Regions from separate parts of the Marinomonas sp. GJ51-14 genome, predicted to be linked through region 3. Evidence: predicted binding sites of a transcription regulator. Region 3 holds the regulator's gene; each other region holds the start of a gene.

Region 1 (7,539 bases), 1.3 Mb from region 3:
GTACAGTAATAGTCTTCTAAGAAGCTGGTGATGGCGGTTTGGCTCGCGACTTGGCTTACATTGCTCGAACTGATGCCATCCGCAATCGCTAAAACAATCCCTTTTGCACTCAATAAAGGCTCACTAGGAATACGACTCCCAACAAAATCTTGGTTTACCTCTTTCCTACCTTTGTTGGTCGCGTAACCCATATTGACGCTAAGTGGCTTGCTCATACGATTCCTTAAGTGGCCCTTTGATAAAGAGCGCTATCAATGTGATAAACTAAAAAGCCCTGCTACTTAAGGTAACAGGGCTTTTCAAAATAACCATCTAACATCATGTAATAAAAAATTAAGCTAATTTACGCGCTTTAGATGTTTTTACATGAGTGTAATACAACGGTAGACCAACCAAACATAGACCACCCGCTAAGTTACCGAGTACAGTAGGAATTTCATTCCAGACGATATAATCCATAAAGGTAAACTCGCCACCCATGATCATAGAGAATGGAAATAGGAACATGTTTACAATTGAATGCTCGAAACCCATGTAGAAGAACAACATAACAGGCATCCACATCGCGGCCATTTTTGCACCAGCAGACGTAGATATCATCGCACCAACTACCCCCATAGACACCATCCAGTTACATAACATGCCACGAATAAAGATAGTAAACCAACCACCAGCACCATGTGACTGATAACCCAAAGTTCGCGATTCACCAATCGTACTCACTTTTGCGGCAATGGCGCCACCGTCTGTTGAGAAACCATAAGTAAGGATAAAAGCCATCAAAAAGGCAGTTGTTAATGCACCACCAAAGTTGCCTATGAAAACCAATCCCCAGTTACGCAATACTTGGCTTGGAGTTACTCCTGGACGCTTGTCTAATAATGCTAATGGTACCAACGTGAAGACACCTGTTAACAAGTCGAACTTCATCAGGTATAACATGATGAAACCAACAGGAAACAATAAAGCGCCTAATAATGGGTTACCTGTTTTCGTTGCCACTGTGATTGCAAAAATTGCTGCAAGACCTAGAATTGCACCCGCCATAAATGCACGGATAAGGGTGTCTTTTGTCGACATGTAAACTTTTTGTTCGCCTGCATCGACCATTTTGGTTACAAACTCACTTGGTTCTATATAAGCCATAAAGCCCTCTCTTTAATTTTTAATAATTACTCAAATTGAATGATTTGTTCGTACTTATTACCAGGATTTATAAGGTAAAAACTTACCGTTTAAGGTCAGAACAACACGATCACCTTTTGGGTTCTCTTCTTTCTCTACCGACATCGAAAAATCAATAGCACTCATAATGCCGTCACCAAATTTTTCTTGAATGACTTCTTTAAGTGTTGGGCCGTAAACACCAACCACTTCGTATAAACGATAAATCAAAGGATCTTGTGGAATTGCTTGATCCCATGTTTTTGTTGGGTATTCCATCAACGTCGCTATGGCGGCTTCTGGCAATTCTAAAAATGCAACTAACTTTTCAGCGGTTTCTTGTGTACAACTGTTCATCCCTAAACATGCTGATGTGATCCATACATCTGTCATGTCTACAGCATCTCCAATAGCTTCCCAGGTAAGATTTCTCTCTTTTTTTACGGCAAAAATAGCTTCGGTTACTTCGATTTTTTTCATGCGTTTTTCTCCACAAATAATGGCCACAAATCCACAATAGAAACTGAGTTAAGTAATCGTGTAAGAGAAAAATGAAATAGATAGACAAACGTCTCCTCTTCATCAGATTTCCTTTATTACAGGAACCTAATCAGATGCTACTGAGCGATACAGTAGTGGGCGACGTTGCCATTAGTGATGCTGACCGGCGTTGGACAGCGATACGGTTAATACAAGGTGAATGAGTATTAATGTATTAAATAATTAGCAAAAGCAGTGCCAGAAAAAAGAAACCTAGCAAGATATATCATTATATATAGGTACCTTTTTTTAGTTTATTGATTAATAGAGATTTTTTTGAAATAAAAAATGGATGGCAGATAAAGAAATAACGCTTTTGAAATTTATAAGGATATTTAATGCACCAAGAAAGCTCAGAGAAGCAATCATAAATTAATGTAAATCTGATTTTGCTCATTTCCAAAGCGAGGTTTAATAGCCTGACAATGATGACTCTAATTTTCTATTTAAGGATTTCGAGATGAACTCTGCCAAAATATTTCCTTCATTGGTCATGCTAGTCTGTTCTTCTTTGGTTGGCTCAGCTTATGCCTCCGAAGAGCAAGGGGAAGCTGTATTCACTCAAGGCCCTGCAACGCAAACCATTGCTCAACTTTATGAATGCCAAGGAGCACAAGCCAGAGTCACGGCAATGGGTGAAATCACGGATGAAATGGGTAATACATGGATGGTTCCAGCTGATAATGCGTTTCAAACAGCACCGCATGCATTTGATTTATATAATGACTGCACAGGTGTGAAGCCAGATAGCCTAGCAGGTGTAGATTTAACTCAAGTACCTGTTGTAGAAATCGACTCAACAGGCGAAGTGATAACTGCCTATTTGTTTGCCGATAATTATTTTGAGATGTATGTAAATGGACAGCTAATCGCCGTTGACTCGGTTCCTTTCACACCATTCAATTCCAGTGTTGTGAAATTCAAAGTGAATAAGCCTTATACCGTTGCGGTCAAGCTGATTGATTGGGAAGAAAATTTAGGTCTAGGCTCAGAAGCTAACCGAGGAAGCCAATATCACCCTGGAGACGGTGGATTTATCGCCAGTTTTAGTGATGGTACAGTGACCAATGAGGATTGGTCAGTTCAGACTTTTTATACCGCACCAATCAATGACATATCCTGTGTAAAAGAAACGAATGGATTGCGTGACTCATCAAGCTGTTCGACTGCTGATATGACAAATGGAAAAGACAATTTCGCAGCGCATTGGAAAGTACCAGAAAATTGGATGCAAACTGACTTCAATACATCTAAATGGCCAAAAGCTACGACTTATACCGAAAGAGAAATTGGTGTGGATAACAAAAATGGCTATATGAACTTCATTGATCAATTCTCTGGTGCGGGAGCTGAGTTCATTTGGTCTTCAAATGTAATTCTGGATAATTTGGTATTGATGCAGTACAGGGTGAAATAATGTCTGCATTTAAATAGATGGAGAAGAAGTGTTGAAAAGGGTAGGAGCTGAACAGAGTTAATATTAACCATTCTGATTGCTTTAGAAGTTATAAAGTTTGGTGGAAAATAGTCGTTTATTAATACTAAACAAGGTGACATGGCTTTGTTCAGTATTAATAAACGAAGGATTATTTAGATTCGGTTTTATCGTATTCCCTAGACTAACCCTTGCTCAATCATTGCATCGGCAACCCGTCTAAAACCTGCAATATTTGCTCCTAACAATAAATTTCCAGGTGATCCAAATTCTGTAGCTGTCTCACTTGCAGTTACAAATATATTTTTCATGATTGTCTGCAATTTTGCATCGACATCTTCAAACGTCCAATTTTGCATACTTGCATTTTGTGCCATCTCAAGTTGGCTTGTTGCTACTCCTCCGGCATTGGCTGCTTTACCTGGCCCATACGAAATCTGAGCTTTAATAAAGCAATCAATTGCTTCTTTTGTTGAGGGCATATTTGCACCTTCTGCAACTAGAACGCAGCCGTTCTTTAACAAGGTTTGTGCATCTACTTGAGTTAATTCATTTTGAGTAGCACAAGGGAAAGCTGCATCAGCAGGGAAATGCCACACGGCGTTACCACCTTCTGGGTAGTCATTTAGTGGAACATATTGTGCGTCTGGATAGGTTTGTGTATAGCAAATTAAACTATCCCTAGAGTCTTCTTTTAATCGTTTTATTAAATCTAGATCAATTCCTGACTCATGGTATATCGTACCTTGGGAATCGCTACAGGTGACTGGTATGGCTCCCAGTTGATATAGTTTTTCAATAGCATAAATTGCAACATTTCCAGAGCCTGAAACTAAACAACGCTTACCTTCCAAGCTATCATGTTTTGCAGCTAACATATATTTAGCAAAATAAACTACACCATATCCAGTTGCTTCTTTGCGTACTAATGAGCCGCCCCATAAAATGCTTTTGCCCGTTAGAATGCCTTCATAACGGCCAGTGAGTCTTTTGTATTGCCCAAACAAGAACCCTATCTCTTTAGCTCCAACACCAATATCACCAGCTGGTACATCTGTCGTTGGTCCAATATGTCTGTATAGCTCAGTCATAAAAGATTGACAGAAACGCATTATTTCAGCATCAGAGCGGCCTTTGGGGTTAAAATTCGCGCCACCTTTTCCGCCGCCAATAGGTAAACCTGTCAGCGCATTTTTAAATATCTGCTCGAACCCTAAAAATTTAATAACACTGGCATTAACAGTGGGGTGAAAACGTAAGCCACCTTTGTAAGGTCCCAACGCGGAATTAAATTCAATCCGATAGCCTTTATTTACCTGAATAATACCTTGATCATCGACCCAAGGAACTCTAAACATAATTTGACGTTCAGGTTCTACTATTCGTTCGATAATAGAGTGTTTTTTGTATTTCTCTGAATGATCAAGAATAGGCTCAAGTGACTCAAGAACTTCCTCAACTGCTTGATAAAACTCACATTGTGCGGGGCTAGATTTCTTTAATGCATTGATAGTTGTATGTATATAATCCATATTTTTTATATTTAATCCGATAGTGAAACATCCATTCGAAGCCCAAATATATCAGATTGAATATGTTCTATGAATGTTAATTACGATCGTTGTTCCAAATTGGTGCGCGAAATTAGAGCGTCTAATTGATCGCGGTTCTATGAATAGAATAGAGTAACTCTTTTGAAAGGACGTGAGACTTACAACCTAGAAATATATGAATTTGATCTTTCTATTTCACTAAGTAAAAGCTCTTTTACTTTAAATCCCAGAAGGCCTTTACTAATGGATTATTTAAATTCTTTTTCAAAGCAAATAAACCTATATCATAAGGTGCAAGCTCTGGCTGTACATCCAACACTTTAATGCGATCCACCAGTGGGCTGTTATCGAGTACAATTTTTGGCACCACACCAATACCAAACCCTAGACTTACCATGCTAACTATCGCTTCGTTCCCCGTTACTTGAGCGTAAATTCTTGGCGTAATATCATGCTGAAGAAACCATGCATCTACGTGAACACGCGAAACGCCACTTTCAGAAAGAATCATAGGGATGTTTTCCCAGTCCTTTATCACCGTCGGTGCAGTGGTCGGCACATTTGGAACCTGTTGCTCAAGCGGACCAATGAACAATAATGGCGACATGGCAATAGGCTTAAAAGCCAAGTTACGAGGTAAGTTGGCCGGGCGAGCTGCAATGGTAACGTCTTCTTTTCCATCCAAAATATGTGCTATGGCGTGTTCTGGGTCGCCAGTACGCAATTTAATTTCAATACCTGGATGAATATCTCTAAAGCGATTAAGTAACTCATACAAAAAACTATGGCTCGCTGTGACAGAACCATAAAGGCTGATTTCACCTCTAAGTTGATCTGAATTATCGGTTAGTTCGTGACGAATGAGATTCCATTGGCTGTTAGTTTCCCGTGCGTAATCGACAAACTTCCGCCCTTCTTGAGTTAATACAACCGTGCGATTATCTCGATTAAATAAAGTTACGCCCAGCTCATCTTCGAGTTGGCGTATGTTACGGGACAAGGCAGAAATACTAATATGGCATTCATCACTTGCGCGTCCAAAATGGAGATTTTCAGCCAAAGCAAGAAAGTGTTTTAAGGTTCGTATATTCATGGTGTGTAAGGATATCTTATCTTTGCAAAAAATGGGACGTTATATTGCAAATATATCAATTTACGAAAAGTAGAGTTTTCTATAAAGTGGCTTTACTAACGTAAAAGATCTTCTTTTGGAGACTCCTAAATACGTAACTTATTTGAAAATTGATGTATTTTTTCATCAAGTGCTTGAATCAGTTAAGAATCATAAGCTAATAATCATAAATTACAGGTGTGTACTAATGTCTAATAATTACTTCAATACTTTGCCATTACGTGAGCAATTGGCTCAATTAGCAAAATGCCGTTTCATGGATAGCTCTGAATTTTCTGAAGGCGTTGAAGCGCTTAAAGGCAAAAAAATTGTTGTTATCGGTTGTGGTGCTCAAGGTCTTAACCAAGGTTTGAACCTACGCGACAGCGGTCTAGATGTTTCTTACACATTACGTGCAGCAGCCATCGCTGAAAAACGTCAATCTTGGAAAAACGCAACTGAAAACGGTTTTGTTGTTGGTACTTACCAAGAACTTATCCCAACAGCTGACGTTGTATTGAACCTAACGCCTGATAAGCAACATACACCTGTTGTAAAAGAAATCATGCCTCTTATGAAGAAGGGGCTTGCCTGTCTTATTCTCATGGTTTTAACATCGTGGAAGAAGGTATGAAAATCCGCGAAGACCTAACTGTAATCATGGTTGCTCCTAAGTGCCCAGGTTCTGAAGTTCGTGCTGAATATGTTCGTGGCTTTGGTGTTCCAACACTGATCGCTGTCCATGAAGATAACGATCCTCAAGGTGAAGGTCTTGCTCTAGCAAAAGCTTATGCAGTAGGGACTGGCGGCCATAAAGCCGGCGTTTTGATGTCTTCTTTCATCGCAGAAGTAAAATCTGACCTTATGGGTGAGCAAACGATTCTTTGTGGTATGTTACAAACTGGCTCTCTTCTTTGTTTCGACAAAATGGTTGAAGAAGGTATCGACGCAGGTTATGCATCTCGTTTGATCCAATACGGTTGGGAAACCATTACTGAAGCATTGAAATACGGCGGCGTGACAAACATGCTAGATCGTCTTTCTAACCCGGCAAAAATTAAAGCGTTTGATCTTTCTGAAGAATTGAAAGTTATCATGCGTCCTTTGTATAACAAGCATCAAGACGACATCATCAGTGGTCACTTCTCTCAAACTATGATGGAAGATTGGGCGAATGATGACAAAAATCTTTTAGGTTGGCGTGCAGAAACAGCAGAAACTGCTTTCGAGAAGACTCCAGCTGGCGATGTTGAAATTTCTGAGCAAGAATTTTTCGATAAAGGTATTTTGATGGTTGCTATGGTTAAAGCGGGCGTTGAGTTGGCTTTTGAAACTATGACAGCCGCAGGTATTGTTGCAGAGTCTGCTTACTATGAATCTCTACATGAAACGCCTCTTATCGCCAATACAATCGCTCGTAAGAAACTTTACGAAATGAACGCGACTATTTCTGATACGGCAGAATATGGTTGTTACCTATACAACCACGCTTGTCTACCTTTGTTAGCAGACTTCATGAAAGGCATCAAAACTGACGTGATCGGTAAAGGTCTTTCTACAGAAGACAACGGTGTTGATAATGCACGTTTGATCGAAGTAAATGCAGCACTACGTAGTCATCCAGTTGAAGCAATTGGTACAGTGCTTCGTGGCCACATGGCTGACATGAAAAAAATCGTTTAATTCCTATTAGGATTTAAGCTTCAAAAGGCCGAGTTTTCTTAACCGAACACTCG
Region 2 (7,539 bases), 1.6 Mb from region 3:
TAAACCGCTAGGACTTCAGATTGCTTGGATGACAGGCAAATTGAAAAGCAAGGTACGTGAAAAGGAACTAGCCGATATAGCTTCAGGTGTCGCGCAGATTGTGGTTGGAACCCATGCTCTCTTTCAAGACACGGTTGATTTCGATCGCTTAGCTTTGGCTATTATTGATGAACAACATCGTTTTGGCGTTCATCAACGTATGGCCTTACGGGAAAAAGGCATGAAGCATGGCTTTCAACCTCATCAGTTAATTATGACAGCGACGCCTATTCCTCGCACACTTGCCATGTCCGCATATGCGGATTTGGATTGTTCGATCATTGATGAGCTTCCACCTGGCCGTACGCCAGTAAATACTATTGTAGTATCTGATCAACGTCGCCAAGAAGTCATTGATCGCGTTAAGAGTGCTTGTGAAGAAGGCAAGCAAGCTTATTGGGTGTGTACGCTAATCGAAGAGTCTGAAGCACTGCAATGCCAAGCAGCAGAAGACACAACAGTACTATTACAAGAACAACTTAATGGATTAACAATCGGCTTGATTCATGGTCGATTAAAAGCCCAAGAAAAAGCCGATATCATGGCAAAGTTCAAAGCTGGTGAGATTCAACTATTGGTCGCGACAACGGTAATTGAAGTTGGCGTTGATGTGCCGAATGCAAGTCTCATGGTAATAGAAAATCCTGAGCGACTGGGTCTTGCGCAACTTCACCAGCTTAGAGGCCGTGTTGGTCGAGGTCAGGCAGCAAGCCATTGTGTATTACTTTACAAGTCACCTTTAGGGCAGAACGGAAAAGAGCGGCTATCAACTATGCGTGAAACCAGTGATGGTTTCAAAATCGCAGAAAAAGATTTAGAGCTACGTGGCCCTGGTGAACTGTTAGGCACTCGCCAAACCGGACTCTGGGAATTTAAAGTCGCAGATTTACAACGTGATAAGGGTTTACTAGATGACGTACAAAAAGCGGCTGCACTATTACATGCCAATCACCCCGAACATGTATCGCCTCTTTTATCTAGATGGCTTCCTAACCATGACCAATACTTAAACGTCTAGCTGAGCCTCTCATACTCCTTGGCTTCATATTTGCTTCATATCAAGCTTAGAAATCTAATTGAACACAATATGATCAATAAGACTTCTAACTAATAGTTTTCGGTGTATTCTTATTTTATCGATTCATTTGAAGGAGTAGACATGTCCTCTCTAAATCAAGGTGCTGAGTTATTCATACAAGGTTGTGGTTATCGAATCGAAAATGATCGTGTCATGATTTCCATTGAACGTATTGGAAACAATAGAACAGAAGATAATATTAGTGGCACTTTACGCCTTCAACTCTGCGCTTTTTCCTCAAACTCTAATATCTTTGATTGTAATGTATTAGCCTCGACATCTATTGGTGAAATCAAAGGCCAACACTTTATTCCAAATTGTCACTATGATTTAGTGTTCCAACCACCATCAACGGGATCATGGCAACTTGCTCTACAGCTAAATGAATGGGATGGCGTCAATTACGCATTACGTGACACAGTATATTTTGAAGCGCTTTATCAGACTCTTGCAGGACCTGACAACATAGCAGCAACTAAAATTGACACAGTAACACCTTTATTAACTCAATCAACGAATCATTCTGAGGCGATAAAGCAAGATAAGGCACCAAAAGTGTCCATAGATATGACAGACTCATCCCCCATTATAAATAAATTAAAAACAAAGAAATTACTGAGTATCTCCGGAATTCCCATAAAGGTACTTGAAAGACTTATTGCGGAGCGTCCATTTCAATCGGAAAAAGCCATCCTCAGCGTAAAAGGGATGGGGCCAGTAATGCTAAAAAAATTACTGACAAAATTGGCTGACTCATGATGCAGTTCTTGAACGGATGAAGGAGACAAGATCCAGTGCTCTCGCCTCTAATAGGAAGGACTAAGGTATATTAACCACTGTCGTGCTTTTAACCTCTTCCATTGCAACATAAGTGCGTGACTCACGAACATGGGGAAGCGTTAACAAGGTTTCACCAAGTAGTAATCGATATGTATCCATATTCGATACGCGCAGCTTTAAGAAGGTATTCAAAATCACCTGCAATTAGATGACATTCCAAAATTTCTGGAATTTCAGAAACGGCAGTTTTAAATTCGTTAAAACCTTCTGGTGATGTTGTCTTAAGACGAATTTCGACAAACACCAATAAGCCTGCATCAACTTTCTTAGGGTTTACCAATGCACAATAGCCAGTAATGTAACCATTACGCTCTAAGCGACGCACTCGCTCTAAACAGGGTGTAGCGCTCAATCCGACACGACTAGCCAATTCAACATTAGATAAACGACCATTTATCTGTAGTTCACGAAGAATCTTTTTGTCTAAACGATCAAGTGGCTTTGCTGAGTTATCCATCTGACGTGGATCTCCTTACATGACTTCTACTGAAGTTTAAGTCTACCATGTAGATTACAAGCTGTGGAAAGTGCTTTATTCAATATATTACGTATAGACGCAATTACCCTGTACAAAAAAGCACCAAAACAACGCAAAATACACATTTGATACAAAACAGTACATTCATCCATCAAAAATGCCCCTATATTGTGCAAAATAACTTCTTATATAAGCTACAAGCCTCACATACCGTGACTTGAAGAATTAAAGAACAATAATGTATAACATTAGCGCTTAGTGTGATTTTTGCCAAAAAGGTGTAAAAAAAGCATGTAGCACATCGTTTTAAATATTTTATTCTTGACTACGCCTCAAAAGAGTAATTCTATAGAGGTATGTGATGGTCTTTTTAGATGAATCATCTGCATATATTCAACAACAAGAAGAATTAAATGTTGGCACCAACCTTGCTAAGTATCAATACATAGATCTTCAGGTCTAATATTGAAAGGTTAAGTGAAATAACAACATATATAAAAATGCCCGGGAGGCTCAATATAATGAAATCGAATGTTGGTAAACTACTGTCTACTGCAGCAATCGCCGCTACTCTAAGCACTGCCGCTACTGCCGCTACTCTAGATGACGTTAAGTCAAAAGGCTTTATCCAATGTGGTGTTAGCCAAGGTGTTCCAGGGTTTTCAAACGCTGACTCTCAAGGTAACTGGTCTGGTATTGACGTTGATGCTTGTCGTGCTGCTGCCGCTGCCGTTTTCGGTGATGCTCAAAAGGTAAAATTCACTCCTCTTTCTGCTAAAGAGCGTTTCACCGCTCTACAATCTGGTGAAATCGATGTTCTAGCTCGTAACACTACTTGGACTTATACTCGTGATTCGTCTCTAGGCTTAGATTTCACAGCGGTTAACTTCTATGACGGTCAGGGCTTCATGGCTCGTAAAGACCTAGGTGTTGAGTCTGCATTGGATCTTGACGGTGCAACAGTTTGTACTGAGCAAGGCACAACAACTGAATTGAACATGGCTGACTTCTTCCGTAAGCACAAATTGTCTTACGTTCCTGTTGTCGTTCAGAAAGCTGATGAAGCACTAGCTGCATACGCTTCTGGTCGTTGTGATGTATTCACTACAGATAAATCAGGTCTTGCTGCTCACCGTTCTAAACTAGCTAATCCAAGTGATCATATGATCCTTCCAGAAACAATTTCTAAAGAGCCTCTAGGCCCTGTAGTTCGTCACGGCGACAACCAGTGGAAAGACATTGTAACTTGGGCTATGTTCGTTCAGGTTAATGCTGAAGAAATGGGCATTACTTCTAAAAACGTTTCTAAAATCAAAAAAGAAACAAATGATCCAGGTATTGCTCGTCTGTTAGGTAAAGAAGGCGATATGGGTGCTCAGCTAGGTCTTCCTGCTGATTGGGCTTACAACGTAATATCTCAAGTAGGTAACTACGGTGAAGTGTTTGAACGTAACGTTGGTCCATCTACTCCAGTAGGCCTTCCACGTGGTATTAACAATCTATGGACTGAAGGTGGTGTAATGTACGCGCCACCAGTACGTTAATATTTAATACCTAAAAGCACACCTGCTTAGGGTAATTTACTCAGCGGCAAATCGCCGCTGAGTTTCTCCCCCTTCCTTACCACATCTGACGAGCATTCCATTTGCCTGAACTAAGATGAGCGATAAAACTATTTCAAGTAATAAAAGCCTTTTGCATGACGCCGGCACTCGCGCCCTAATCTTTCAAATTGTGCTTCTAGCAGTGGTTGTATTCGTAGGCTATTATTTATTTAGTAACTTACAAGCCAACCTAGCAGACCAAGGTATTTCTACTGGTTTTGAGTTTTTAAACCAACCAGCTGGATTTCCCGTTCTTATTCACCTAATTGAGTACACAGAGGCAGACACATACGGACGAGCGTTTGTTGTTGCCTTAATTAATACTATTGTTATCTCTTTAATGGGTATTGTTTTAGCCACTATTATTGGTGTTGTAATGGGCTTAGCTCGCCTTTCCAATAATTGGTTAGTTGCACGCCTAGCGACTGTATATGTTGAAACCTTACGTAACATTCCTCTTTTGTTACAAATGTTCTTCTGGTACTTCGCTGTATTAGCAACCTTACCGCACCCTAGAAACAGCATCATATTTGCAGACTTTTTCTTAAATAAACGCGGCATTTATTCTCCAAACCCTATTTTTCAAGAAGGTTTTGGTATTGTTGTCGCAGGATTTATCCTATCAATTGCTGCCTCCATTGCTTTAATTGTTTGGGCGAAAAAACGTCAAACCAGAACAGGTCTTTGGTTTCCTGCTTATTGGGCTTCTTTCGGCGCAATCATTGCTATCACCTTTCTAGCATTGGTAGTGTCTGGTTTCCCTATTGAGTTTGACCTACCGCAAAAAAGTCGTTTTAACGTCACTGGCGGAATGGTTCTTCCTCCAGAATTTGTTGCTGTACTTGTTGCCCTTTCTACTTATACAGGAGCCTTCATTGCCGAAATCGTTCGTGCTGGTATCTTGTCTGTAAATTGGGGACAAACTGAAGCTGCTCGTTCTCTGGGTCTAAAAGATAGTTTGACTCAACGTTTGATCGTTTTACCTCAAGCGTTACGAGTTATCATCCCACCGCTTACTAGCCAATTCCTAAACTTAGCGAAAAACTCATCACTTGGTGCCGCCATTGCGTATCCAGAGTTAGTTGCTGTTGTTATGGGTACGACGCTAAACCAAACAGGTCAAGCGATAGAAAACATCGGTCTTTGTATGTTGGTTTACGGAACATTGAGTCTTACGATTTCAGTATTCATGAACTGGTACAACAAAAAAATGTCATTAATGGAACGCTAGGAGGAAAACATGGCTATTGAATTTAAACCATCACCAAGCCTTCCACCACCAGTGAATTCTGTTGGTGCTGTGGCATGGGTTCGCCAAAATTTATTGTCGTCCCCTTTAAACATCTTTTTAACACTGTTCAGCTTTTATGTTTTATATCTGCTTGTTCCACCCGTTGTAGAATGGGGCATTATTACTGCAACATTTGACGGTGCATCTAAAGCAGCTTGTACTGGCGGTGGTGCATGCTGGGCTTTTATTGGCGTTTATTTTGATCAGTTTATGTATGGGTTATATCCATCTGAAGAAACTTGGCGTATTAATTTAGCCTTGATTTTACTCGTGGTTCTAATCGGTACTTTTGCTGTAAAAACAGTCAACAAACTATATTTATCCATTGGGATTATCGTTGTTTACCCTGTTATCGCCTACTTCCTATTCGCTGGCGGTGTATTTGGGTTAGAAATCGTTGAAACGTCTTTGTGGGGTGGCTTGTTCTTAACGACTCTTTTGGGTGTCGTTGGTATTGTTGCTTCGTTTCCTTTAGGTGTTTTGTTGGCGCTTGGTCGTCAATCTAATATGCCAATTGCGAAATCTATTTGTATCGTTTTTATCGAAACTGTTCGTGCTGTTCCTTTGATCACTATCTTGTTTATGGCGTCAGTAATGATTCCTCTATTCTTGCCTGAAGGCATGAACTTCAACAAGCTATTACGTGTTCTGATCGGTATCACTCTATTTTCAGCAGCTTATATGGCCGAAGTTATTCGTGGTGGCTTACAAGCTATTCCGAAAGGTCAATATGAAGCTTCAGATGCTATGGGGTTAACTTACTGGCAGTCGATGATTTTGGTCATCTTGCCACAGGCATTGAAACTGGTTATTCCTGGTATCGTAAACACTTTCATTGGTCTATTTAAAGACACAACCCTAGTGTACATTGTAGGTATGTTTGATTTACTTGGTCGAATCCAAGCGGCAACCCATGATGCAGACTGGTTAGGAACCACTATTGAAGGTTATGCCTTTGCAGGTTTTGTTTATTGGGCTGCATGTTTTGGTATGTCACGCTACAGTATGAGAATCGAGCGTAAATTAGAAACTGGGCACAAGCGAAATTAGTTAAGAATTTGAGGTATTTATAATGTCAGATACAAATATGGCTCGTGCCCAACTTGCGCCGGGTGAAGAAGCAATCATCGAATTTAACGATGTAAACAAATGGTACGGTGACTTTCACGTATTAAAGAACATCAATTTCAGCATTAAAAAAGGCGAACGTATTGTTGTTTGTGGTCCTTCCGGTTCAGGTAAGTCCACAATGACACGATGCATTAACCGCCTTGAGGAGCACCAAAAAGGTTCTATCATTGTTGATGGTATTGAAATGAACGATAACTTGAAAAACATCGAAGCAATCCGTAAGGATGTGGGTATGGTTTTCCAGCACTTCAACTTATTTCCTCACCTAACCATTTTAGAAAACCTAACTTTAGCTCCAATCTGGGTACGTAAAATGCCTAAGAAAGAAGCGGAAGAAATGGCAATGCATTATTTGGAGCGTGTAAAAATCGCCAACCAAGCATTGAAATTCCCAGGTCAGCTTTCTGGTGGTCAGCAACAACGTGTAGCGATTGCTCGCGGCCTATGTATGCAACCTCGTATCATGCTTTTTGATGAGCCAACCTCTGCACTTGATCCGGAAATGATCAAAGAAGTATTGGACGTAATGGTTCAATTAGCAGAAGAAGGTATGACCATGGTGTGTGTAACACATGAAATGGGCTTTGCAAAAACCGTTGCAGACCGCGTTGTATTTATGGATGCCGGAGAAATTGTTGAAGCAAATGAGCCACATTCATTCTTCGACAACCCTCAACATGACCGTACGCAAATGTTTTTGAGCCAAATTCTAAATCACTAATCCGTAATTTAGTTCTAAAATCTGTTATATTGACAAAAGCCCCTACTAGGGGCTTTTTTACATCTATCGTTAGTATGTGTTTTAACAGAGAGTTTTATGGAACAATCACTTAACTTCCAACCCAGCAAAAAACTAAGAGTTGTTCATTTAGCTGATCATACTGGTCGTTTACAGGTTATTTTTCCCGAGAGTAATATGCTGGACATCTCGGCTGTATCTCGCATAACTAAACGTCGCTTTGAACCCATTACTAATTTTAATACTTCTGGCGACCCTCTCATTAAACCAAATAGTGTTACTACAATATTAGAATCAAGCATTTTGGAAGGTTCTTCTTTTTCTATTCGAACAAAAGCC
Region 3 (7,539 bases):
CCATGCACACTCGAGCCCAAAAAGGTATTGGCTACTTACCTCAAGAAGCCTCTATCTTTCGCAAAATGTCTGTCGAAGATAACATTTTAGCCATATTAGAAACTCGTAAAAAATTAACAACAGCTGAACAACATTCTAGGCTGGAAGACCTTTTAGAAGAATTTCACATTACTCACATTCGGAAAAACCTAGGTATGGCACTGTCTGGTGGTGAGCGTCGAAGAGTTGAAATTGCAAGAGCTGTTGCAATGAACCCCAAATTTATATTACTGGATGAGCCTTTCGCCGGTGTAGACCCAATTTCTGTAGGTGATATCAAACTGATAATCAAACACCTTCAAGAAAGTGGCATCGGTGTCTTAATTACCGATCATAACGTCCGGGAGACACTCGATATCTGTGATAAGGCCTACATTGTTGGTAACGGCTATATCATTGCGTCAGGAGATGCGGATACGGTCATCAATAATGAACAAGTCAAAAAGGTCTATTTAGGTGACGACTTCCGCTTGTAACCCCTTATCATTACTATAGAAAGGGAGTAGTATGCATAACTTGTTCCAATTCACTCAAACAAGAAGAGTTGCTCTATGAAGCAGTCTTTACAATTAAAACTCGGTCAACAGCTGACCATGACACCACAACTGCAACAAGCCATCCGCTTGCTGCAGCTTTCTACGTTAGATTTAAAACAAGAAATACATGAATTCCTTGAATCAAACCCTCTTCTTGAACTAGATGATGACGAACAACTTCATAATGAAATACCAGCCAGCATTGAATCTAAAAGCACTGACACTGTCCTTGATGCAAGTACCAGTGAAGAAGCTCGCGTAGAGTCTGAATGGACGGAAAACATTCCGGAAGAATTATCCATCGATAGTAACTGGGATGACACGTATCAAAGTTCAGCTGCAGTAAGTGATAACAATAGTTATGAGGGTGATAGTGATTTTGAAAGCCGTAATGCTCCAGCAGAAAGCATCCAAGATCATTTAATCTGGCAATTAAACCTAACTCATATGTCTGATAGAGACATTGAAATCGCCTATGCCATTATTGAATGTGTTCAACCCGATGGCTATCTCAGTATATCAACAGATGAAATTTGGGAATCACTTGGCGTTGAGCTAGAAGACTTAGATATAGAAGAAGTGGTTGCCGTGCAGCATCGATTACAACGTTTTGACCCTGTTGGTGTTTGCTCGATTGATTTACGTGACTCCCTATTAGTGCAACTAGAAGCATTTCAAAATCATCCGCTTTATAAAAGCACTCACAACCTTATTGACCATTATTTACCTTTACTGGGTAACCGCGACTTTGTCCAACTAAGCCGCAAAACAAAACTCAAAGATGAAGCACTAAAAGAAGTTGTTGATTTAATCCAGCAACTTAATCCGCGTCCGGGTTCAGTCATTGATGTAGACGATACAGATTATGTTATCCCAGACGTATCGGTGAAAAAACGCAATGGGACTTGGCAGGTGGAACTAAATAATGACGCACTCCCACCGATTAAAATTAACGAAACCTATTCTGCAATGGCCACAACATCAGCCGCAACAACTGAAGATGTAAGCTATATTAAAACGTCTCTTCAAGAAGCCAAATGGTTTATGAAGAGTTTACAAAGCAGAAATGAGACATTATTAAAAGTAGCCAGTTGCATTGTTAGCAGACAAATTGATTTCTTCGAATTAGGTGAAGAAGCAATGAAACCTATGGTCCTTCATGATGTTGCCGAAGAAGTTGGCATGCATGAATCGACAATATCCAGGGTGACAACACAGAAATATATGCACACCCCTAAAGGTATTTTTGAACTTAAATATTTCTTCTCAAGCCATGTTAATACAGCATCTGGAGGAGAATGTTCTTCTACCGCAATACGAGCTATGATTAAAAAGCTTGTTGCTGATGAGCCTGCGAAAAAACCATTAAGTGATAATAAGCTAGCCACTATATTGGCTGACCAAGGCATACAGGTTGCACGACGAACTGTTGCCAAATATCGTGAGGCGATGAACATCCCTCCTTCCAATGAACGTAAGCGATTGATCTAAACGGATACCATTTTAATATGTCATTAAAATCATTATTAAAAGCTGAGCTAGTTTTAGCAAAGCAAGATATTGTTAGTAAAAAACGCGTTCTAGAAAGCTTGTCTGAAGTAGCATCAAATCGCCTCCATTGCGATAATGAAGCCGTATATGATGCACTATTAGGACGAGAAAAACTTGGCAGCACAGGCATTGGTAATGGTATAGCCATTCCACACTGCCGCCTAGAATCAGCAAACCATACTGCAATTGTGGTTATGTCACTACAAAATCCTATTGATTTTGATTCAATTGACAAAAGAGCTGTTGATCTCATTTTTGCATTAATTGTTCCCCCCCATGAATGTGATGAACATTTAGCAACGCTTGCCCAGATTGCTGAACTTGCCCAATCCCCTCAGGCACTAGATAAATTACGAACTGCTCAAACTAATGAAGATCTATTTAATATATTTGAGTCATTAATATAGGACAAATACATGCAAGAAGTGTCTGTTACAATCATCAATAAATTAGGCTTGCATGCCCGTGCCGCCGGGAAACTTGTAGAAACGACCACTCGCTTCTCTTGCGATATCACCATTGAAAAAGAAGGCCGTAATGTAGATGGAAAAAGCATCATGGCAATGATGATGCTGGCTGCTGGTAAAGGCACGGAAATATTAGTAAAAACAAATGGAGAAGATGAAGAGGAAGCTATTAAAGCTATTATTGAGCTAATTAATAATCGTTTTGGTGAAGACGAGTAAAACCTACATGTCAGAAAAAAACGACTTTAGCCCACCTTCAAACGGTCACCGAATCACTCGAATCCGGTACCACAATGCAGATCCGTTATTTACTTAACGGAGCCTTACCCGCACAAGATGTTGCTAGACTATTAGAGTCCTCCCCACCAAAAGAGCGAAAACTTCTCTGGGAGCTAATAGACACAAAAAACGAAGGCGAAGTCCTACAGTATCTAAGTGAAGATATTGGCGCTCATTTCATGAAAAGCATGGATACTGAGCGACTTATTGCTGTCTCTGAAAATTTTGAGAGTGATGACCTCGCCGATTTACTTCAACACCTTCCAGAAACGATTGTAAAAGAAGTACTTGCGTCAATGACCACGCAGGACAGGATGCGAGTAGAAGCACTATTAAGCTACTCAGAAGATTCTGCCGGCGGCTTGATGAACACGGACACCATCACTATCCGTCCCAACATTACCATAGACATTGTTTTTCGCTACTTACGTAGGCATAACACATTACCAGATATGACAGACAATCTATTGGTTGTCAGTCGTTCCGACCGATTATTAGGAACGCTACCCCTTACAAAATTATTAGTGTCAGATGCTAACGCGACCGTTCGCGACATCATGGAAACAGAGTTTACCGTTATAGAAGCAGAAACCACAGCCAGTGAAGTAGCACAACTATTTGAAAAAATGGATCTTGTCTCAGCTCCTGTAATTGATGGTAAAAGCAAGAAACTATTAGGTCGTATTACTATTGATGATGTGGTGGATGTCATTCGTGATGAAGCTGAACACTCCATGTTAAGTATGGCTGGACTTGATGATGATGAGGATACTTTCTCCCCCATCATGAAAACAACCAAAAGGCGCGCCGTATGGCTTGGTGTTAATCTAATTACAGCCTTCATCGCTTCTTATGTGATTGGCTTATTTCAAAACACCCTTGACCAAGTTGTTGCCCTAGCTATTTTGATGCCTATTGTGGCAAGTATGGGAGGGATTGCCGGATCACAGGTATTAACTCTCGTTATTCGCGGTATTGCCCTAGATCAAATTGGTGCTACCAATACTCGCTGGCTATTAAACAGAGAGCTTATTGTTGGCCTTCTTAATGGTCTATTATGGGCAACAGTTATCGCCGCACTTACTGCACTTTGGTTTGACAACATAAAGATTGCCTATATCATTGCTGCTGCTACGATAATAAATCTGCTATTTGCGGCGACCACTGGTACACTTCTGCCGATTTTCTTAAAAAAAATTGGCGTAGATCCCGCATTGGCTGGCAGCGTAATTTTGACAACAGTGACCGACGTGGTAGGTTTTCTATCTTTTCTCGGCCTCGCTACTATCTTTTTAATATAGGTTCCCATGACAGACTTCGATCAACTTGAAAATGAAGACGAAATCCCTAAAAGCAAAACCCAGATAAAACGTGAAGTAGAAGCGTTACAAGATCTTGGTAAAAAAATGCTTGAACTTAGTAAAAACCAACTCAAAAAAGTCGAAATGTCAGAAACACTTCGCGATGCATTCATTGAAGCTGGCCGCATTAAGAAACATGAAGCTATGAGAAGACATTTGCAATACATTGGCAAAGTCATGAGAACGGAAGATCACGAAGCCATTGCTCAGCGTGTAGCACTATTTGACTCCACATCAGCGGCATACAATAAGTTATTCCATCAATTAGAAGTTAAGCGAGATGCTTTGATTGGTGAAAATAGTAAAGAGGTTTTGTCCCAGTATTTAGATGAAAACCCTGAAATTGAAGAAATTCAACTTCTTAGACAATTAATTCGACTATCTCAAAAAGAAGCATCACAAGAAGGCAGTACAACAACAAATCGCAAGAAACTATTTCGCTTTTTACGTGAAGCAGAAGAAAAACGCTTAGGGCTATAGAGCTTTTAAAGCGACATTAATCTTAATAAAAAGGCTCAGCTTGCTAATTATACAAGCTGAGCCTTTTTATTAAGATCCAAGAGTAAAAGATAAAGCGCCATTCAACACAACAATGATCATTACAGAAAATAACCGTTAACACACTTCCAAACCAAAAAAACTCTCACTATTTGGATTTATCTAACGGCTTGTATTTTATTGGCGTCATCGTTGGACTATCAAAAGAGCCTTCCACTTTATACTGTACACTGGTTACTTTTGACAGCTGGTCACCAATCAGTTTATCAGTTATATAAAGCAAACCCGCAAGCTGTGGAGTTCCCCACAAAAGACCAGCAATCGGCAAAGCTCCCGTGAGAGGAAAGGTTGCAGTTAATGTTTCATCTAGGGTTTCGTCCACTATATTAGCCTTACCAGTTAAAGAAAGTATAGCCGAAGGCGAGTCTATGGTGATAGGTGAAGTTGTTTTTAAAATACCAGCACTTATAGAAAGCTCTCCACTAAAATCATCATAAGTAAGTCCCGGTTGATACATATCAGAAAAATCAAGTGATAGCCTCCTAGTTAAAGCCCCAGCATTAAAAACACCCAAGAACTTCAAAAAAGCAGGTAATTCATCCACTTTACTAAAATTACCGTCTTCAGCAGAAAAACTAATACGTCCATCAATAGATGGCCTATCAAGGAAAAAAGGATGTCCTTTCCAATCAAGAGCCACATCAATTTGATATTTTTTCGAAGATACAAAGGCCTCACTAGAAAACTTACCAGTCAGCTCAGATAAATCAGCCCCCATAGCAGCAATGCGTAAAGTCACATGGGAGTCCTCACCTTGGTCTAACCAAATAAGGCTGCCTTTCAAGTCACCTTTCTTTAATTCAGTAGAAATCGGATCTATACGAACATAATTACCATCTCGAGTAACCTTTAACTGCCAATCACCATAAGGCTGCTCATTAATATATAGCTGATCCGCAGCTAATGTCATATCTGGAATTTGATTAGCTGCAACTGGAGCCGTTGGGACGAGATCTGACAGGGTAATATCCGAATCAGCCTCTGATGAGGCAGTATTCCAACTTAGAAAATTAAAATGAAGATCAGGAATACCACCCTTATCAACAAAAGAGAAATTAACTTCATCCGAACTTACATACAAAGATTTATCTGATGTAGCGTTGTAAGTAATTTTAAAATTATTGAATATATTTTGAGGGTTAACCACAACTTCATCGACAATTAAATCGATTCGATTAAGCCATTCTGGCAACTTAGGCATTTCGACATTCTTTGTAGCATTTAAATCATTAGCGGATAAGTCAGAAAAGACCGCCCACCACTCCTGCACATCAAACCTCTCAAAGCTTCCTGTCAGTAGCAACCCCTTAGATATATTTGAATTTAAGGCTTGATTTCGACCACCATTCAAGGTCATTTCCCCACCTATAAACTCGCCATTTTGAAGAAGAAATCGAGCCATTGATAACTGGTTATAATCCGTATCAATAACAATATCACTTTCATGCTGCATTACTTTAAGGCGTAGCTCTTTCACTTCCTGTGCAGTTTTACCTACAGGCTCAGGTAGATCAACACTGACTCCAAGTAAGTCACTATCAATCGTCAAATCTACCTGACCATCCTGAGTTTGATTAATTAGTAACTTACCATTATAAGCAAGATTCCCAGATATTTTATCTATGATAGACGCAGGTAATTTATGCCAAGCAGCAACTTGAGCAATGTCTGCAGTACCAACAATATCCCCAATAACTGCCAAACCACCATTTGCTTTGTCTACCGAAGATAATTGCAACTGAGAAGTTCCACCTAATGTTTGTATTTCAAAGACTGAATTCGTAATTCCCTTACTTGAACTGTAATTAAAGCGTCCTTTCTTTATGTATGAAGCCAGAGCAATATTATTTATCAATAAATGATTTTCTTGAAAATCCAACCCCAAACGCACTATGGGGTCCTCGCCGTTAGAAAGAGGAATTTCTATGTCAAATTCGCCTGTAATTTTACCTTTAGCCTCCCAGTTTTCAAAAGGTGCAAGAACAGTATCATTTAATGGTGTTTGCCTAAGCACCGAAACAATAGTAGATACTTCACCATTAAGTTGTCCCTGTAAATTTAGCCAATCTGCTGAACCACTATTAACCGGCACTGTAATTAATATGTCATTAACAGGCAAATTCAATAACGAAGCCGAATCAACCGATACCAAAACACCAGAATCATTAAACTCAAACATGCCAGTTACTTTTTGGGCTATGGGCCAATCCTCATGAAAAGCAACATCTAAGTCTTTTGCCATTACACGAACCCGTACATGGGGATCAGCATTTTCAATCAAATCACTTTGAATCAATATATCCGCCACATCAACTTGACCAGATTCTAAAAAAGCATCCTGTATCCAAGATCGTAAATTTTTACCTAGTGCATTATCGGGAATATAAGTTAGTCGATCTGTTATTGGTATATTATTTCCATGTAAGTCTAAAGATATCCAACTAGGCAAATCTTTTCGAATCTCTAACCGAAACCCACCACTCACATCCGCGCCATTGCGTTTAATATGTAAATCTCGCCCTGTTAATAAAAAAACATCCTGCTGTTTACGCCAATCAACATAGCCAGATAAAGACTCTGTAACCCAAGAATCTTTATAAACAGTATCAAATCCAATCTCACTTCCCTTTCCCTTGAAATCAATATAGCCACTGCTATTGGATAAACTGAAGATGGCATTTATGTTATTAGCCTTTGGAATGCCATTGTAAGCATTCACTGAAGCTGCCTCTAAATTACTCAGTAATT
Region 4 (7,539 bases), 1.0 Mb from region 3:
GTGATCTTGGTATGGATGTCTTGGTTGAAGTGCATAATCGTCCGGAGCTTGAATTGGCATTGGAATACACAGAAACAGAGTTATTTGGTATCAATAATCGCGACTTGCATACTTTTGAATTGAGTCTAGACCACACATTCGAACTGATGGATAGCGTACCTTCTGATCGCCTTATCGTAACTGAGAGTGGGATTCATACTCGTGACGATGTGTCCTTGATGCGTGAAAAAAATATTAATGCCTTTTTGGTTGGTGAAGCATTTATGCGTGCTGACAATCCAGGTGAAAAATTAGCTGAGTTGTTTCAGTCTTAATGGGTCATATTAAGGTCTAGTAGAGACAGCTTTAGACACAACAGAATAATGTAGGGTTGAACGATGAAAACGAATGTAAGTTGGCAAGAAGATGTGCATTTTACTGCAGAGACAGGTTCTGGCTTTAAAGTGGAAATTGATGGTAGTCAAATAGCAGGCCCAAGACCAATGGAGTTGTTGCTTGCTGGGTTGGGTGGTTGTACTTCTTATGATGTGGTTGGCATTCTTAAAAAATCTCGCCAAGACGTTGTCTCTTGTGTAGCTCAAATCGATGCGGATAGAGCAGATGCTGTTCCAGCTGTTTTTACAGAGATTCGAGTTCACTTTGTGGTAACTGGCCGTAAATTGAAGGAAAGTGTGGTTGCGCGTGCTGTAAAGTTATCTGCTGAAGAGTACTGCTCTGCTTCGTTAATGTTAGAGCGAGGCGGTGTTAAAATCGTTCATAGCTTTGAAGTAATTGAGGCCGAATAGACAGGCCTAAGAGTAAAGAGCTTACGAAACTGGCCTTAGTACTATATTACTAAGGCCTTTTTTATTGAAGATTATCACTTGTTTGGCTCTTGTTTGCTTGGCACTTGTTGAGTTATACAGTGGATATTACCTCCACCTAATAAGATGTTGCGTGTTTGAATACCGATAATTTGATGATTAGGGAAAGCTTCTTGTAGTAATGCCTTGGCATGCTTGTCGTTTTTTTTGTCAAGCATGGGGACAATAACCGCCTGGTTGCTAATTAAGAAATTTGCATAAGACCCTGCAAGACGCTCACCAGCTTGACGCTCCATAAAGTTACTGTCTTCTATGTTTTGAGCTTCTGTTTCAGAAACAAATAAAGGGCCAGGCATAGGTAATTTTATAATGTCTAGTGTTCTGCCTTTGGCATCTTTTGCCTGACTCAATACTTTATAAGCTTCTTGACTGATAGCATATTGAGGGTCGTTTGGATCTTCGCAGTACGTGAGAGCAACAACACCTGGTCGAACTACATGCATGATGTTATCTACATGGCCATTGGTTTCATCGTTGAACAGGCCTCGTTTGAGCCAAATGATGGTTTCCACGTTGAGATGGCTTTTTAGTAAGTTTTCTATTTCAGTTTTGCTTAGATCTGGATTTCGGCTTGGGTGAAGTAAGCATTCTTCGGTTGTATAGAGCGTGCCTTCACCATCTACATGAATAGAACCACCCTCTAGAATAAGTGACGTCTTGTAAACATCATCGCCAGTCACTTCAGCCATTTTTTCAGCGACAGCATTGTCTTGTTCCCAGTTGTCGTAGAGTCCGTCTAATTCTCCTCCCCACGCATTAAACTGCCAATTATTCACCCGGCGTGCGCCTTGGTCATTGACCACATAAGTACCGCCGATATCACGCATCCAACTGTCATCAGAAGGTATTTCAAGCACTTTGATATGTTCAGGAATAGCTTGGCGAGCTTGCAGGAAATGATCAGAACCAACAATAAAGGTAACGGAGGTGAATTGTGCAATTGCAGACGCTACAGCGATAAATTCATTTTGTGCTGGAATACCTTTCTCACGCCAATTGTCTTCTCGTACTGGCCATGCCATCCAAACTTGTTCCTGTGGTTCATGTTCGCCGGGCATTCGAAAGCCATCTTCTTTTGGGGTGGAGTTCAATATTTTGGCCACTTTTATGTCCTGCTTTTTCTTGGTCTGAATTGAGTGTGGTTTTGTCTATTTTATAATTCAAAGGAAGGAATCGTATAGGTTTATATTTTTATACAAAGAGGAGGGGTGAAACAGTTGTTTTAGAAGTGGAGTGAAATTAGTTTAATTCATTCTATCGAATGATGGTGTCCCCACCAGGACTCGAACCTGGAATAGCCGCTTAGGAGGCGGCAGGTATATCCTGTTTACCTATGGGGACATTATGATTGGTAGATGACTATTTTATACGTTAGTGATTTAGTAATGCAATATGGGCAGGAGATATCATATTGATTTTTATCGTATTTTAAGCTCGACCTAATGTTTGCTTACTGCTTATAGGGCGTGTAGAGCCTCGGGAAGTGTAAACTTTGTTTTTGCTGCTATGACCTTGAAGGAGTTCGAAAAGGTGCTTATTACGCTTTTGAAGTGTGTTTAGGATTTGAGCATTTGTATTATTTTGTGTTTTGCATTTTTTAAGTAATGCTTCACACTCTTGCATGAGTAGACGTACTTCATCCATAGAGCTATCTTGAAGATCTAGCCAGTCTTTGAAATCTTGCTCTGTTGGTTTTTTTCGGTCCAAAATGTCGAACTTAATAAGTATATTGACTCTTTTTTCATTAAGTTGGTTCATTTCATCAAGAAGAGTTTGTTTCTGCTCTGATAGGGAAATAATAATTTCGCTGTCTGATCCGCCATACGCCAATCGCTCTTCGTCAAGAAGCAAAGAGAGCTTTTGTAGCGTCTCTTTGCTTTTGATAAAAATCGGGGCAATAGGAATCATAAGATAAGTCGATTCAAGACTGTTTTATCGCAGTCTAAAATAACGAGTCCATAGAAGCCATATTGCTCGCTAGCTTCTGTGTATCTATTTTATAATCGCCTGCTGCAATCGCAGCTTTTATTTGTTCAACTTTATCCATATCAACGTTTGGTAGATCGTTGATTTTAGATTGTTGGCTTTGCAATGTTTGAGCTGTTCCGCTTAGTCGTACAGTGTCTTCAGCTAGAACTCCGCCATTCTGTACTGTATTTTGCTTTTCAGTTGCATTGCTTGCTGCATCATCTTTCTGCGAGCGTTCGCTTTTGTTGATGCTGCCTTGGTTTGATAGACCTGTAAAATTTATTGCCATTGGGTTTTTCCGCCCTTTTATGATTTGCCTGTCTATATTGTCGGCTGGGTCTACATAAACTTTAGTAAAAAGCCCCAGAAAAAAACAATTAATAAACCACCGATTAATCTCTACCTAATAGTTTACAAGAACCTCACTGTTAGTTACAACTTTGGCGTATATAATTCGCTCAGAACTGATGTTTTGTACACGAATTTGTTGTCCTTTTGTTCCATTTTCCAAAGCAACGCCATTCATCCTAACTATAATGCTTCCACTGCTTGCAGTTATTAAAACAAGATCTCCTTTTTTAACAAGCATAGGTTGGTTGGTAAGGTTCTCAGTTATAAAAGTATTTATACGTAAATTACGAGATGCTATTAGTCCATAAGGTGGGTTTTTCTGAGTAAAAACTTGCCCTCTTAACGTGGATAAATCTACTTCACCGACATCAGTGTTGGACCTGGTAATGACTTGCCCTCTATTAATGGGATTAATCGTTTTAATAGCAGGAATCATGATAGATTGAGTGACGGGTATATAGGATTTCCAAGTAGGGGAATCACAGCTAATTTCATAATTTGTACGTTTTGTTGCGTCAGGTCTTTGATTTGTTATTCGAATGGTTTCGTGCTCGCAATCAGGAAGGTAATTAAGGGCTGCGAGGTTATTAGGGGTAATGCTAATTGCTGCATCCGTATATATTTCGGATAAGCGAGGAATTTCAACACTATTTATATAGCGATTGATTTGTTCTTCGATAGAAGTGGCATATATTGAACCAGATTGGAAACAAAAGAAGGCTATTGTTAGCCTTATGATTCGCATGATTAGCTCTCTTTGTTTATTATTACGTTATTAATAAGATAGTTAGTATAATATTTTAAATCACTTTATCATTGGATGATGCATTTTAACAATTCTGAGGCCACCCTCAGAGTGATGTTTACACATTTTGGAGGCGTTTATGGCTGGAGTTTTGGATACTGTTAATCAACGTACGCAGTTAGTGGGAGAAAACCGACTGGAATTGCTGTTGTTTCGATTGAATGGTAAGCACCTTTATGGCATTAACGTGTTTAAAGTAAAAGAAATTCTTCAGTGTCCTAAACTAACATCTATGCCACATAGCTCACCTGTCGTTAGAGGTGTTGCTCATATTCGTGGGGGGACGATTCCTATTTTAGATCTTGGTTTGGCTACAGGCTCAAGCCCGATGGAAAATATTGATCAGTGCTTTGTTATTATTACCGAATACAATAGACGCATACAGGGATTCTTGGTTCGTGGTGTTGAGCGTATCGTTAATATGAATTGGAGTGATATTCAGCCACCTCCGAAAGGGCTGTCTAATGATAATTATCTGACTGCTGTTTGCCAGGTGGAAAAAGAAATGGTTGAAATACTTGATGTTGAGCAAATTCTTTCAGAAGTAGCTCCTACACGTCAGGATATTTCAGAAGGTATTGTGAATGATGGTGTTCAAGAAAACGCTAAGAAGCATCATATATTAATCGTTGATGACTCATCTGTTGCTCGTAAGCAAATTAAACGTTGTATGGAGCAGGTTGGGTTTGAGACAACGGTATTGTGTGATGGTCGTGAAGCGCTGAATTACCTAGAAGGTATCGTCGCTGAAGGAAAAGACATTACTGAAGTGTTTTCAATGGTTATTTCTGATATAGAGATGCCTGAAATGGATGGTTATACTTTGACAACTGCAATTCGTAACGACAGTCGTCTGCAAGATTTATTCATTCTGCTACATACTTCATTAAGTGGTGTGTTTAATGAATCCATGGTGAAAAAAGTAGGAGCGGATGGCTTCTTAGCCAAGTTTCAGCCAGATGAATTAGCTCGATTAGCTATAGAAACAGTACAGGTTCAATCCGAATGATATTTCGTTCTGATTCCTGTTATTTATGGAGTTTTAATGCTCAATAGTACAAATGCAATCACGCCTAATGGCTATATTAGGTTTAGAGATTATCTACAAAAGGTATGTGGAATCTCACTTAGTGATAATAAGCAATACCTGGTCGCTAGTCGCTTAGGAAAGGTGTTAGAGCGAGAAGGGTTTTCTAAGATTGAGCAGTTAGTTGATGCTTTAGATAGATCGGGAAGCTTTAAGCTTAAAGAAGAAGTCATTAATGCAATGACAACCAATGAAACGCTCTGGTTTCGAGATATACACCCTTTTACTATTTTAAAAGATAAGGTGTTGCCTGAGATGAAGGCAACACCTTTGCGAATTTGGTCTGCTGCCTCTTCAACAGGTCAGGAGCCTTATTCAATTAGTATGGTTATTGAAGAGTTTAAATCTTCTCGACCTGGTGTGTTGAAAGCTGGTGAAAGAATCATAGCGACCGATATTTGTACGAATATCCTTCAGCACGCTAAACAGGGTGAGTATGATAGTTTAGCTATTGCACGAGGTCTTGGTCCTGATTTGCAACGTCGTTATTTCGATAAAGTAAATGACCTTACTTGGAAAATAAAGCCGCATTTGAGCTCTCGGGTTGAGTTTAAATACCTCAACCTTATTGATTCATTCACCATGCTTGGTAAGTTTGATGTGATTTTTTGTCGTAATGTATTGATCTATTTTACTGTTGATTTAAAACTCGATATTTTAAAAAGAATGCATGCGTCTTTGAAGCCTGGCGGTTATTTGTTTCTTGGTGGTTCTGAGGCGTTAAGCGGCCTTTCTGATTATTTTGAAATTGTTCAATGTCATCCTGGAATAGTCTACAAAGCGAAAGCGCTTTAAAGGTTTGCATTAGTTGATTTAGTATTCTTTAGATTGGCTAATCTTTAATTAGTAGCAAAATATAAAGCCTACCTATTTTTGAATGGGTGGGCTTTTTTGTTTTTCAAACTCCCTCTTTAAATTTGCCGCTTTTTGCCGTGTAGTCTAGCTTGAAATATAACTGTATGAAATATATAGGTTTTTTGTTTTGGCATTATAATTGCTTTATATCCATTGTATTAATTAATTATGTTTTTCATTGAGGATTAAATGGCTATTTCTTTTGCAAGTGCATTTGCAGGACACGACAAGGCATTAGAGTTTAGAAGTGCTAGAGCTGCTGTGCTTGCAAATAATATAGCCAATGCGGATACGCCAAATTTTAAAGCGAGAGATATTTCGTTTGACTCACTTCTGAGTGATGAGCGCAATAAGTTGCAGCTCGCCGGAAGTAATGCTCGACATATATCTGCTGAAGGTTCTTTGTTTGAATCAGAAGATGGTTTGTTATATCGCAATGGTAGTCAACCTGCACTGGATGGAAATAATGTCGACATGCAAAGAGAGCAGGCAGAGTATGCTCAAAACTCATTGCAATTTGACACGAGTTTTATGTTTTTAGATAGAAAAATTAGCGGCATGAGAAAAGCGCTTACAGGGAATTAATAACAATGTCTTTAAGTAATATTTTTACCATCTCTGGATCCGCAATGAGTGCTCAAACGGTACGTTTGAATACGGTCGCAAGTAATATGGCGAACGTAGATAGTGCTGCAAGCTCTGCAGATCAAACTTACCGTGCACGCAAGCCTATTTTTTCTCAAATGATGAATGACAGCATGCGAGATTATGGCTGGAGTAATGCTGGTGCTGATAATAGTGGTGCGGGTGTTGGTGTTAAAATAGATGGTATTGTTGAGTCAGATGCACCTTTACAGCCTAGATATGAACCAGATCATCCAATGGCTAATGATGACGGCTATGTATTTTATCCGAATGTGAATCCAATAGAAGAGATGGCAGATATGATGTCGGCATCTCGATCTTTTCAAACAAATGTAGAAATTATGAACTCGGCAAAAAGTATGATGCAGAAAATGCTCACGCTTGGGCAGTCGTAGGAGCTGACAGATGGCAAATATATCTGATACTAAAGGTCTTGGTAATCTGATCTCTCAATATGGGACGGACTCGGCTAAGGCAAAAGCTGGTGTTGAAAAACCAGAAGTCTCAGCAGAAGAGACAGGAGCATTAGCGGATCAAAATGTATTTTTGAAGTTGTATATTGAGCAGCTGAAAGGTCAGGATCCAACCTCTCCCCAAGATGCTAATGATATGGTTGCGCAAATGTCCCAGTTTAGTTCTCTAGAAAGATTGACAGGAATTTCTGATCAACTAGAGATTATGGCTACTTCTTTGACTTCTAATCAGGCGTTAAGTGCTTCTACATTAGTTGGCAAATCTATTTTAATGGATGGCGATAAAGCTAAAATTACAGAAGGCTCGGAAGATGTTCGAGTGAAAACTATCATTCCTGAGAACTCTCAATCTGCGACTTTGAAAATATACGACGCTGATAATCGCCTTGTCCGTACTTCTGTTCTTAATTCTGGTGATTATAAATGGGATAAGTTGGACGACGACGGAAAAGCGTTGCCGCCTGGTGAATATCGTTTTGTCGCCTCATCAGC

Evidence for each region. Region 3 encodes sigma-54, which starts transcription at its own class of promoters, with help from an activator protein. Its sites were predicted from a motif close to TGGCACNNNNNTTGCTNT; they were not measured.
Region 1: the regulator sigma-54 is predicted to act here: its motif matches at 1,888-1,905, upstream of cynS (cyanase).
Region 2: the regulator sigma-54 is predicted to act here: its motif matches at 2,853-2,870, upstream of AC0L3Y_RS05845 (amino acid ABC transporter substrate-binding protein).
Region 4: the regulator sigma-54 is predicted to act here: its motif matches at 6,058-6,075, upstream of flgB (flagellar basal body rod protein FlgB).

Annotation. Positions count from the first base shown of each region.
Region 1 is NZ_CM147879.1:412,294-419,832, reverse strand. It holds gene AC0L3Y_RS02050 (bifunctional protein-serine/threonine kinase/phosphatase) at 1-215, opposite strand, end outside; gene AC0L3Y_RS02045 (formate/nitrite transporter family protein) at 334-1,146, opposite strand; gene cynS (cyanase) at 1,204-1,644, opposite strand; gene AC0L3Y_RS02035 (hypothetical protein) at 2,165-3,121, shown strand; gene gdhA (NADP-specific glutamate dehydrogenase) at 3,319-4,671, opposite strand; gene ilvY (HTH-type transcriptional activator IlvY) at 4,907-5,785, opposite strand; partial or broken gene ilvC (ketol-acid reductoisomerase) at 6,012-7,486, shown strand.
Region 2 is NZ_CM147879.1:1,188,100-1,195,638, reverse strand. It holds gene recG (ATP-dependent DNA helicase RecG) at 1-1,057, shown strand, start outside; gene AC0L3Y_RS05855 (hypothetical protein) at 1,199-1,876, shown strand; partial or broken gene lrp (leucine-responsive transcriptional regulator Lrp) at 1,937-2,414, opposite strand; gene AC0L3Y_RS05845 (amino acid ABC transporter substrate-binding protein) at 2,957-3,979, shown strand; gene AC0L3Y_RS05840 (amino acid ABC transporter permease) at 4,095-5,270, shown strand; gene AC0L3Y_RS05835 (amino acid ABC transporter permease) at 5,280-6,380, shown strand; gene AC0L3Y_RS05830 (amino acid ABC transporter ATP-binding protein) at 6,403-7,182, shown strand; gene AC0L3Y_RS05825 (HDOD domain-containing protein) at 7,279-7,539, shown strand, end outside.
Region 3 is NZ_CM147879.1:2,806,530-2,814,068, reverse strand. It holds gene lptB (LPS export ABC transporter ATP-binding protein) at 1-515, shown strand, start outside; gene AC0L3Y_RS13380 (RNA polymerase factor sigma-54) at 591-2,066, shown strand; gene ptsN (PTS IIA-like nitrogen regulatory protein PtsN) at 2,084-2,533, shown strand; gene AC0L3Y_RS13370 (HPr family phosphocarrier protein) at 2,543-2,812, shown strand; gene mgtE (magnesium transporter) at 2,887-4,173, shown strand; gene yjgA (ribosome biogenesis factor YjgA) at 4,180-4,713, shown strand; gene AC0L3Y_RS13355 (YhdP family protein) at 4,880-7,539, opposite strand, start outside.
Region 4 is NZ_CM147879.1:1,780,863-1,788,401, forward strand. It holds gene trpC (indole-3-glycerol phosphate synthase TrpC) at 1-314, shown strand, start outside; gene AC0L3Y_RS08575 (OsmC family protein) at 378-785, shown strand; gene aguA (agmatine deiminase) at 860-1,966, opposite strand; tRNA gene AC0L3Y_RS08585 (tRNA-Arg) at 2,129-2,204, opposite strand; gene AC0L3Y_RS08590 (flagella synthesis protein FlgN) at 2,292-2,771, opposite strand; gene flgM (flagellar biosynthesis anti-sigma factor FlgM) at 2,806-3,120, opposite strand; gene flgA (flagellar basal body P-ring formation chaperone FlgA) at 3,235-3,927, opposite strand; gene AC0L3Y_RS08605 (chemotaxis protein CheV) at 4,067-4,996, shown strand; gene AC0L3Y_RS08610 (CheR family methyltransferase) at 5,033-5,869, shown strand; gene flgB (flagellar basal body rod protein FlgB) at 6,119-6,514, shown strand; gene flgC (flagellar basal body rod protein FlgC) at 6,520-6,969, shown strand; gene AC0L3Y_RS08625 (flagellar hook assembly protein FlgD) at 6,980-7,539, shown strand, end outside.